Regions from separate parts of the Mesorhizobium sp. M0152 genome, predicted to be linked through region 3. Evidence: riboswitches for the same ligand, from Rfam matches in the RefSeq annotation. Region 3 holds a riboswitch; each other region holds the start of a gene.
What was found. A riboswitch is a leader RNA that binds a small molecule or an ion and turns the genes downstream of it on or off. The one in region 3 is predicted to bind thiamine pyrophosphate.

Region 1 (3,271 bases), on a different contig from region 3:
TCCGGGGTGTTTCAGACAGCACCATGCGGGCCGTTCTGCCTGGAAGGGGAGGGCAAGGGAGCGCCGAAATTCCTGCCCAATTTTGGTCCTGCAATGGCATGCAAGTACACTTTTTCGTAAGCTTTGATGTTGGGGCTGTTCGGTAAGCCGGACGATGTGGTTTTAAGCGCCGCATGGCGGGAATAGACGACTCCATGAATCGCTGGGTGCCTGCAGGGCTGCCTGCCGCCGGTTTGGATGCGACGTCGGTCTGGTCCGGCCAGCTTCGTCAGTTTTGCCGCCATTGCGCCGGGCATGCGGCTGCCGGTTGCCATCGACAGTCGAACCCTGGATGCGCGCAACTGAGCCCCGTCGCTCGTTTCGCGCGGTGGTGATATTCACTTGCAAGGCCGCACGCATCCGGGCAGCTGTGCCTTTGCGGGTGACTGGACGAAGCAGGCGGCAATGCCCATCTATCGGGAGATCCAACTTCTTCGCGCAATTCCGGACAGAAGTCATAGCCGGAATTGCTTTTTGGGAGACGAGACATGGCGACTTCGAGCGAACGCGCAGTGCTTGCCGGCGGCTGCTTCTGGGGCATGCAGGACCTGATCCGACGCTTTCCGGGCGTCCTTTCCACCCGGGTCGGCTACAGTGGCGGCGACGTGCCGAACGCCACTTATCGCAATCATGGCACCCATGCCGAAGCCATCGAGATCAATTTCGACCCGGCCAAGATAAGCTACCGCACGCTCCTGGAATTCTTCTTCCAGATCCACGATCCGACGACACGCAACCGCCAGGGCAACGATGTCGGGATGAGTTACCGTTCGGCGATCTACTACACCAACGACGAGCAGAAGCGCGTCGCGGAGGACACCATTGCCGACGTCGATGCTTCCGGTCTGTGGCCGGGCAAGGTCGTTACCGAAATTGCGCCGGCCGGCCCGTTCTGGGAAGCCGAACCCGAGCATCAGGACTATCTGGAGAAATACCCCAACGGTTACACCTGCCATTTCGTCAGGCCGGGCTGGAAACTGCCGGTTCGTGAGAAGGCCGTTTCATAGCGATTAAGGCGACACTGCCGCCCGGTTGCCGACCGGCAGTGTCAGGCCTCAAATGCGCCTAACTTCAGCGTTCCGTGTCCGGGAATGCCAAGCCATCTGAAGAAAGCCGGGGAGCCCATGCTCCGCGGCTTTCTCTCTGATTGGGCAAGCCTCACTTGCCGCAATGATTGTCGTTGACTGTCGGCGTAGTGGTGCCGGGCGAGGTGTGGGTGGCGTCCGGCTGTGCACCCTGCGGGCCGGCGGGACAGTTTCTATCGGCATTCGAGTTCAGATCGCCGGGCACGCCGATGATGCTGTTGGTCGTGCTGGGATCGATCGTGTTCGGCGATGCCGGTGTGTTCGGGTCGACTGTAACCGACCGGCCGCTACCGCCGTTTCCGTCGGCGCCGTCATTGCCAGCGCTTTGCGCCATGGCCGACGTGGCGAGACCAATCGTGAGAGCCGAAGCTGCGAGGATTTTCATGAACATGGTTTGTCTCCATTTCTGTGAAGTCGTCGCTCATTTCTACGATGGTGATCGCATCGCGACTGTTGGGGGAACCGATCACGGCAGTGAAAGGTTCCGGATAAATTTCGCCCGGCGGTTTCGACTTCTTTCGTTCCATGATCGGGCTTGGCGCATTGTTTTTTGATGCGGCATCGACACAAAAACGACTTCCCAAATCGGGCGAATGGTGCTTTAACCCGCCCATCCACAGGGGTGCTCCGTACGGTCGGGGCTGAGACGGGGGCGGCAAGCCCACAGACCCTAGAAGCTGATCTGGGTAATACCAGCGGAGCGAGGCGGGCGATGTTTTCAGGCGCACAGATTTCCCTTTATCCCATGGCCGACGATTTCGTCGGCGTCATTCTGGGGGCGCTCGGTGCGCTCGATCCATACCGAGACAGGCTCCGGATCGAGACCGACGACATCTCGACCTTGCTGGTCGGACCGCCCGAGGTGCTGTTTCCGGCCATGCGCGACCTGTTCGTGGCGGCTTGCGCCAGCGGCAAGCACTGCGTGTTTTCAGCGGCGATCTCGCGCGGTTGCCCGGGCGAGCCGGACGATCCGATCTGCCGCTCCGACGCGATCGGCGGCCCCGTCCTCCCGCTTGCGGAGCGCAAGGTGGCCGCCATCCGCGCCGTGCAGGCTATGCCCTCGACCGGTCAGCCGGCCGCGGCGCAGTTCTCGCTCTATGTGATGGGCACGGGCGATCACATGGACGAGATCTATGGCTGCATCGATTTCCTGAAACAGTCCGGCGTCTATGAGCGCTCAAAACATTTCTGCACCAAACTACGCGGCGATGCCGGCGCTATCTTCGCCACGCTGAACGAAGCTTTCTGCCGCTTCGGGCCGGGCGCCGGCCATGTCACCCTCGACGTCACGGTTTCGGCCAACAGCCCCACCGCTGCCTGAAGCTCAGCGCCTTTTTCGCGCGTACCGCCGTCACAGGTCTGTTCATCCGTGGTCTCATCGCCATCCAGCTATCCGCGTCGCCTCGCGGACCTCCTCGCCAAGGCAGCACCGGCCGTGATTTCAGTCGGGTTGCTCCTGGTGGCATGGGAGCTTTACGCCCGTTATTCCGGGATCAGGCCGACGACGCTCCCGGCGCCGTCGCGCGTCTTCGCGCAAGCGATGCTCAATCGCGAGGCGCTGGTCGACAACGCCATCCCCACCATTCGCGCCACGCTGATCGGCTTTGCCTGCTCGATCAGCGGCGCCTTCGCGCTGTCGATGCTGGTTGATTTCTTCCGGCCGCTGCGGCGTGCATTGTTTCCCGTCCTCATCGTCAGCCAGACCTTGCCGCTGGTGGCGATCGCGCCGCTGGTGGTGCTGTGGTTCGGCTTCGGGCTGAAGCCCAAGATCATGCTGGTGGCGCTGGTCACCTTCTTCCCGATGCTGGTGGCGCTGGTGCAGGGCTATGAGGCAACCGAGGCCGAGATCGGCCAGATGCTGCGCGCCATGGGGGCAGGGCGCTGGCGCGTCTTCCTGCTGGCACGGCTGCCTTCGGCGCTGCCCTATTTCTTCGCGGGCCTGAGGATCTCGATCACCTACGCCGTGGTCGGCGCCATCTTCGCCGAATATGCGGGCGCGGCGAAGGGGCTGGGCATCTACATGCTCAACGCCAAGAACAATTTCCGCCCCGATCTGGTGCTGGCGGCCGTGGGCGCAAGCGCCGCGCTCACACTCGTCCTGTTCGGGCTGACGGTGCTGCTGCAGCGCCTGGCCATGCCTTGGGAAC
Region 2 (3,271 bases), on a different contig from region 3:
GCTCTGACCGCCAGCAGCACTGAACAGACCGGCGAAATATCCGGCACGGCCATAGAGGGCGAGGATGCCGAGTGCCGCGACGATCGCCGGCAGGGCCAGGGGTATGGCGAAGAGTTGCAGGATGAAGGCGCGGCCGAAGAAAGCTGGATGCCGCGACAGCGCGCGCGCCACGAACAATGCCGGGCCGACTGAAAGCAGCGTCGAGAGCGCCGCCTGCCAGAGCGTGAAGCGGATAACGCGCAGGAGATAGGCGTCGAAGGCCCCCCGCGCGCCGGATAAGTCGTGGGCACCCTCGATGATCAGGCCGGCAAACGCCCCGCCAATGAGGAGCGCGATTGCAGCGAGTGCGAGGACACCGGCGGTGGTGCGGGGGTCAGCGCGTTGCACGCTGCACCATCTGCCTCGATATCATCGACTGGCGGGGACTTGACGAACGTGACTGCCGGACATCTCCCCCACGAGGGGGAAGATCGGATGTCGCTGCGGCTTCCGCCAATCTCAAACGCTGCCAGGAACGAGCCGGCAACGAAGCTGCCAATCTCCCCCCTTGTGGGGGAGATGTCCGGTCCATCCTCTGCAGCAGCTGCGCTGCAGCTGCGGAGGACGGGCAGGACAGAGGGGGGCGCCGGAGGGCGATCATCTTTCAATCATATAGCCAAACTACTTGCTCATCACCGCCAGCCATTCATCCACCCAGGCCTTGCGGTTGGCCGCGACCTCCTCGGGGCTGAACAGCAAGGTCTTGGCCGGCTTGACCAGTCTGTCGAAGGCCGGGTTGAGCGGTTTGTCGGTCTTGCCGGCCGGGAACATCCAGTTGGTCTCCGGGATGGCGTCCTGGAATTTCGGTCCGGTCATGAAGGCCATGAACTTTTCCGCCAGCGGATTCTTGGCCCCCGTGGTGGTGACGCCCGCGACCTCGATCTGCAGGTACTCGCCCTCGTCGAAGGACGCCGCCTGGTAGCGCTCGGTGTTTTCGGCGACCATGTGATAGGCCGGCGAGGTGGTGTAGGACAGCACCATGGGCGCCTCGCCCTTGGTGAACAAGCCGTAGGCCTCGCTCCAGCCCGGCGTCACGGTCAGCACCTTGGCCTTGAGCTTGGCCCAGGCCTCCGGCGCCTTGTCGCCATAGACCGACTTGACCCACAACAGCAGGCCGAGACCCGGTGTCGAAGTGCGCGGATCCTGGATGACGATCTTGTCGTCGGCGCTGCCTTCGACCAGCTCCTTCAGGCTCTTCGGCGGTGTCTTCAGCTTCTGCGTGTCATAGACGACGGCGAAATAGCCGTAGTCGAAGGGAACAAAAGTGTCGTCGCTCCAGCCACCCGGCACGTTGACCTCCGTCACCGCGCCATGCGGCGCGAACAGGCCGCTGGCCTTGGCGTCGGCGGTGAGGTTGGTGTCGAGGCCAAGCACGATGTCGGCCTTGGTCGAGGCGCCTTCGAGCTTGACGCGGTTGAGCAAGGCCACGCCATCGGCGACCGAGACGAACTCGACATCGCAGCCGCATTCCGCCTCGAACTCCTTCTTCACAACCGGGCCGGGACCCCAGTCGGCGGTGAAGCTTTCATAGGTGTAGACGGTGAGCTTGTCCTTGGCCAAGGCCGGTCCGGACAGGGCCAGGACCATTGCCGAGACAAGAGAGTATAAAAGCGTGCGCATCGGCGCCTCCTTCGTTCGAGTTGAAGGGAATTGAGGCGTCGGACTGTCCGAAACGTCTAATCCCTCCGCCGGTACAAACCGGATCAGGTTCAGCGGGTTGGCGAGACTGCCTCTCAGCCGGTCCGCGAAGATCGCGTCCGGCACCCCGTTAGAGCGCCTCGACACATAGGCCCGGCCGGCGAACCACGCAAGCGGAGTTTGCCGGCCTTCCGTTTCCCGTGCCGGGCTGGTAAGGGCGACAGGATATGAGCACATTCACCATCCTGCTTGGCGGCGATCTCATCCGCACGCCGCGGCTCGACCGCCATGTCGAACGTTCCCGCGTGATCGCCGCCGACGCCGGCATCGGCCACGCGCGGCTGCTGGACCTTACCCCGGAGCTGTGGGTGGGCGATTTCGATTCCGTGCCGGCCAATCTGCCTGACGATCTCGCCGCCGTACCGCGCCGGACCTTTCCGGCGGAGAAGGACCAGACCGACGGTGAACTGGCGATCGCGGCTGCGCTCGAACGCGGTGCGACCCGTCTCGTGCTTGCAGGCGCCTTCGGCGGCAAGCGCGCCGACCACGCCTTCCTGCATATGGCACTCGGCCTGCGGCTGGCCGAGGCGGGAACGGAAGTGCTCTTGACCAGCGGCGCCCAGGAAGGCGTTCCTCTGCTGTCCGGGAAAGCCGGTTTCGACTATGCCGCCGGCACGCTGTTTTCGATCCTTGGCTTCTCCGAACTTGCCGGCCTGACCGTTTCCGGCGCCAAATGGCCGCTGAACCACGTCCAGGTGGCGTTCGGCTCGTCGCTGACCATCTCCAACGAAGTCAAGGGCAGCCTTGAGATCGCCCTCGGCCACGGCCGCGCGATGCTGCTTGCTCATCCCTATCCACTACCTGAAAGCTGACATGGCCCCGCCCCTTCTCAATCTCGACGGGATAAAACTGACCTTTGGTGGCGCGCCGCTGCTCGATGGCGCCGCCTTGACCGCCTCGGCCGGCGACAAGATCGCGCTGGTCGGCCGCAATGGGTCCGGCAAGTCGACGCTGCTCAAGATCGCCGCCGGACTGATCGAGCCGCAGGACGGCGAGGTGTTCCGCCAGCCTTCGGCGACCGTCCGCTATTTGCCGCAGATGCCCGACATGGAAGGCTTCGCGACCGTGCGCGCCTATGTCGAGGCCGGGCTTGGCCCCGCCGACGATCCCTACCGCGCCAGCTACCTGATGGAACACCTCGGCCTGTCGGGCGAAGAGCGGCCGAACGACCTGTCCGGCGGCGAGGCCAGGCGCGCGGCACTTGCCCGCGTCATGGCGCCGGAACCCGACATTCTGCTGCTCGATGAGCCGACCAACCATCTCGATCTGTCAGTCATCGAATGGCTGGAAGAGGAACTCGTTCGCACCTCCTCCGCCCTCATCGTCATCTCGCACGACCGCCGCTTTCTCGAACGCGTGTCGCGTGCCACCGTCTGGCTCGATCGCGGCCAGACCCGCAGGCTGGACAAGGGCTTTGGCCATTTCGAGGAGTGGCGCGACCTCGTGCTGGAGGAGGAAGAGCGCGAGCAGCACAAGCTCGGCCGCCAAGTCGTGCGCGAGGAGCACTGGCTACGCTATGGCGTGACGGCAAGAC
Region 3 (3,271 bases):
CGGGATCGAGCGACAGGTTGAACTGGTCCTCCCAGCGGAACTCGAAGCGCGCGCGGGAAAGCGCATCATCCCTGACTTTCGCTGCCGGATGGCCCTTCGCCAGGTCGGCGGCGTGGGCGGCGATCTTGTAGGTGATCACGCCGATCTTGACGTCGTTGCGATCGGGAAGGCCGAGATGCTCCTTGGGCGTGACGTAGCAGAGCATGGCGGTGCCGAACCAGCCGATCATCGCGGCGCCAATGCCTGAGGTGATGTGGTCATAGCCCGGCGCGATGTCGGTCGTCAGCGGTCCAAGCGTATAGAACGGCGCCTCGCCGCAGACGGCGAGTTGCTTGTCCATGTTCGCCTTGATTTTGTGCATCGGCACGTGGCCAGGCCCCTCGATCATCACCTGGCAATCCTTCGCCCAGGCGATCTGCGTCAGCTCGCCGAGCGTTTCCAACTCGGCGAACTGCGCCGCGTCGTTGGCATCGGCGATCGAGCCCGGACGAAGGCCGTCGCCGAGCGAGAAGGAGACGTCGTAGGCTCTGGCGATGTCGCAGATCTCCGCGAAGTGCTCGTAGAGGAAGCTTTCCCGGTGATGGTGCAGGCACCATTTGGCCATGATCGAGCCGCCGCGCGAGACGATACCCGTCACCCGGTCGACGGTCAGCGGGATGTAATGCAGCCGCACGCCGGCGTGGATGGTGAAATAGTCGACGCCTTGCTCGGCCTGTTCGATCAGCGTGTCGCGGTAGACCTCCCAGGTCAGATCCTCGGCAATGCCGCCGACCTTTTCGAGCGCTTGGTAGAGCGGCACCGTGCCGATCGGCACCGGCGCGTTGCGCACGATCCAGTCGCGGATGTTGTGGATGTTGCGGCCGGTCGACAGGTCCATCACCGTATCGGCGCCCCAGCGGATCGCCCACACCATCTTTTCGACCTCTTCCGCCATCGACGATGTGACGGCGGAGTTGCCGATATTGGCGTTGATCTTGACCAGGAAATTGCGGCCGATGATCATTGGCTCGCTCTCGGGATGGTTGATGTTGGCGGGGATGATCGCCCGTCCGCGCGCCACCTCGTCACGCACGAATTCGGGCGTGACGAAATCGGGCAGCGTCGCGCCGAAAGCCTCGCCGTCGCGCTCAAGCTTGCCGCGCAGGATCTCGCGACCAAGGTTCTCGCGGATGGCGACGAACTCCATTTCGGGTGTGATGATGCCGGCGCGCGCGTAGGCAAGCTGCGTCACCGCCTTGCCTGCTTTGGCCCTGAGCGGTCGGTGGCGGATGGGAAATTCTGGCGTCAGGCGTTCGCCCGTCGCGAATCCGTTGTCCTCCGGCCGGACATGGCGGCCGTCGCAGACCTCGACATCGCCGCGCGCCAAGATCCATTCGTGGCGAAGCCGGGCCAGGCCTTTTTCGATGCTGGTTTCGACAGCCGGATCGGTATAGGGGCCCGACGGATCGTAGACGGTGACGGGCGGTTCGCCGGCTGTCGGATGGACGGAGATTTCGCGCATCGGCACCCTGATCTGCGGGTGGATGGCACCGGGCTTGTGGATCTTACGCGAAGCAGGCAGCGGTCCCGTTGAGACGGCTGGGGTGAGGGCATTCATCTTGAGGCTCCTTTGCTCATGCATTGGAGACCCAGTTCTGTGCCGGAAGGATGAAAAGACGCTTCTGTCGACCTGCCGAAACAGCACCTCGGGCGTGAACTCCCGCAGAGCGCTTGCACCGTCCCTACGCCAGTATGAACTGGATCAGGTTCAACGGGTCACTGCGCCGCGAAAGCCAGCAGTATCTCAGCCCCTTGCCGGGACTCCCCTGGTGAATGCCTCAAGTTGAACGGGCCGGCGTTGTCTTGTCAAGCGCATGTTCGTCCTGCGGCGGCGGTGGGCGGCATTCAAATTGGGCCCAAATTGGGCCGACGGCCTCGCCATGGGTCGCGGAGAAGTTCCGCGGGAGACAAGGCAGGTGTGGCCAAAGCTGCATTTGCCTCGTCAAACTTGATGTGACATTGACGTGGGAACTGCTGCGTTTCAAGGATCTTAAGCCGTCAATGCCTGATCGGAACAGAACTGGTGGGCCGCCCGAACGCCCCACAAACATCGTGCTCTCGATCACCTCTTATTGTCGCCGGAAAAGGGGTGATCGACCAATCGATCAAGTCGACCGCTCGCTGAAGGGCGCCGTCGGTTTCAGCACGGCTGGGCGAAGTGGCAATGACATGTCCAATCCAGTCTCGGAAATCCCCCTTCCTGACGATCGGTGTCTTGGGTTCAACATTCAATTTGACCTCGGCCACACCTGATATAGCAGCTGCCTGAGTGTCGCCACCAATCCAGTCCAGGGTGCCATCTTGATCAGGAAGCAGGAATCGCGCGGCCGCAGTATGCGAATGCTTTTTGCGCAGATCCCATTTCTCGCCAATAACAAGCTTGATGTGCTCGGTGACGAGGTCGACACCGTAAGCTAACTGGACCAGTTGAGGGTCGGGCGCGCCACTAAGACGCGGATTGACTTCAATGACAACTGGACCGCGTTTCGTGCACCGGAGTTCAATGTTAGTTGGCCCCCAGCCAAGGCCGAGAGCCCGCAAACTGCTCAGCGAAACATCGGCGATGCGCTCACGCTCCTGATCGGTTAGCAGGGCCGGATACGTCACCTCACGTATGACGAAATGGGGGAGGGGACCAAAGTCATTGGCGCAAATCGCAACGACCTCATTCCCCATAACATTAATGCTATAGAACGGGCCCTGTGCGAATTCTTCGACGAGTATTTTCGGTGTAGACCGCCATATGTGCTTTCCGCCCAATAGATAGGTCGTATGTTCGGCTACGTCTTCGAGGCTGCGGCACAATCGGACACCCATGCTGCCGCTGCCTACTGCCGGCTTAAGAATCACGGGCGGGCCGATCTCTGCAGCCGAGCTTTCTACCTCCGCCGCATTTGTTGCCAACCGATAAGCCGGTATTGGAACGCCGGCCTGCGCGAGGAGTTGGCGTTGCTTGAATTTGTCGCAGCTTCGTTCAATCGATTCAGGGTTCGGTCCCGGTAGATCGAAATGCCGGCAAAGCTTGCCAACTGTCGCATAGATCGATTCATGGTCCCCGGCAAAGCCAGTAATGCCAGCAATGTCGTGGGTAGCACGCAGCCGCGAACTTTCGCGGACCAACGCTTCGAGATTGCCAGTGTCGACACGGATTGCCTCAACGTTTTCCGCCGAAAGATAGTCGTACCGAGGTGGATCAGCCGTCAGAGTAATTGGATGAAGACCAAGACACTGA

Region 1: another riboswitch for thiamine pyrophosphate. It lies ahead of NKJ26_RS19695 (YkoF family thiamine/hydroxymethylpyrimidine-binding protein); the one in region 3 lies ahead of thiC (phosphomethylpyrimidine synthase ThiC).
Region 2: another riboswitch for thiamine pyrophosphate. It lies ahead of thiB (thiamine ABC transporter substrate binding subunit); the one in region 3 lies ahead of thiC (phosphomethylpyrimidine synthase ThiC).

Annotation. Positions count from the first base shown of each region.
Region 1 is NZ_JAMYTH010000019.1:64,441-67,711, forward strand. Features, by position in the region: gene msrA (peptide-methionine (S)-S-oxide reductase MsrA) at 528-1,046, shown strand; gene NKJ26_RS19685 (hypothetical protein) at 1,198-1,515, opposite strand; gene NKJ26_RS19690 (hypothetical protein) at 1,436-1,738, opposite strand; TPP riboswitch at 1,733-1,846, shown strand; gene NKJ26_RS19695 (YkoF family thiamine/hydroxymethylpyrimidine-binding protein) at 1,837-2,445, shown strand; gene NKJ26_RS19700 (ABC transporter permease) at 2,494-3,271, shown strand, end outside.
Region 2 is NZ_JAMYTH010000008.1:176,386-179,656, reverse strand. Features, by position in the region: gene thiP (thiamine/thiamine pyrophosphate ABC transporter permease) at 1-387, opposite strand, end outside; gene thiB (thiamine ABC transporter substrate binding subunit) at 661-1,659, opposite strand; TPP riboswitch at 1,703-1,817, opposite strand; gene NKJ26_RS11660 (thiamine diphosphokinase) at 1,905-2,549, shown strand; gene NKJ26_RS11655 (ABC-F family ATP-binding cassette domain-containing protein) at 2,551-3,271, shown strand, end outside.
Region 3 is NZ_JAMYTH010000042.1:30,836-34,106, reverse strand. Features, by position in the region: gene thiC (phosphomethylpyrimidine synthase ThiC) at 1-1,597, opposite strand, end outside; TPP riboswitch at 1,701-1,817, opposite strand; gene NKJ26_RS28280 (ATP-grasp domain-containing protein) at 2,038-3,271, opposite strand, start outside.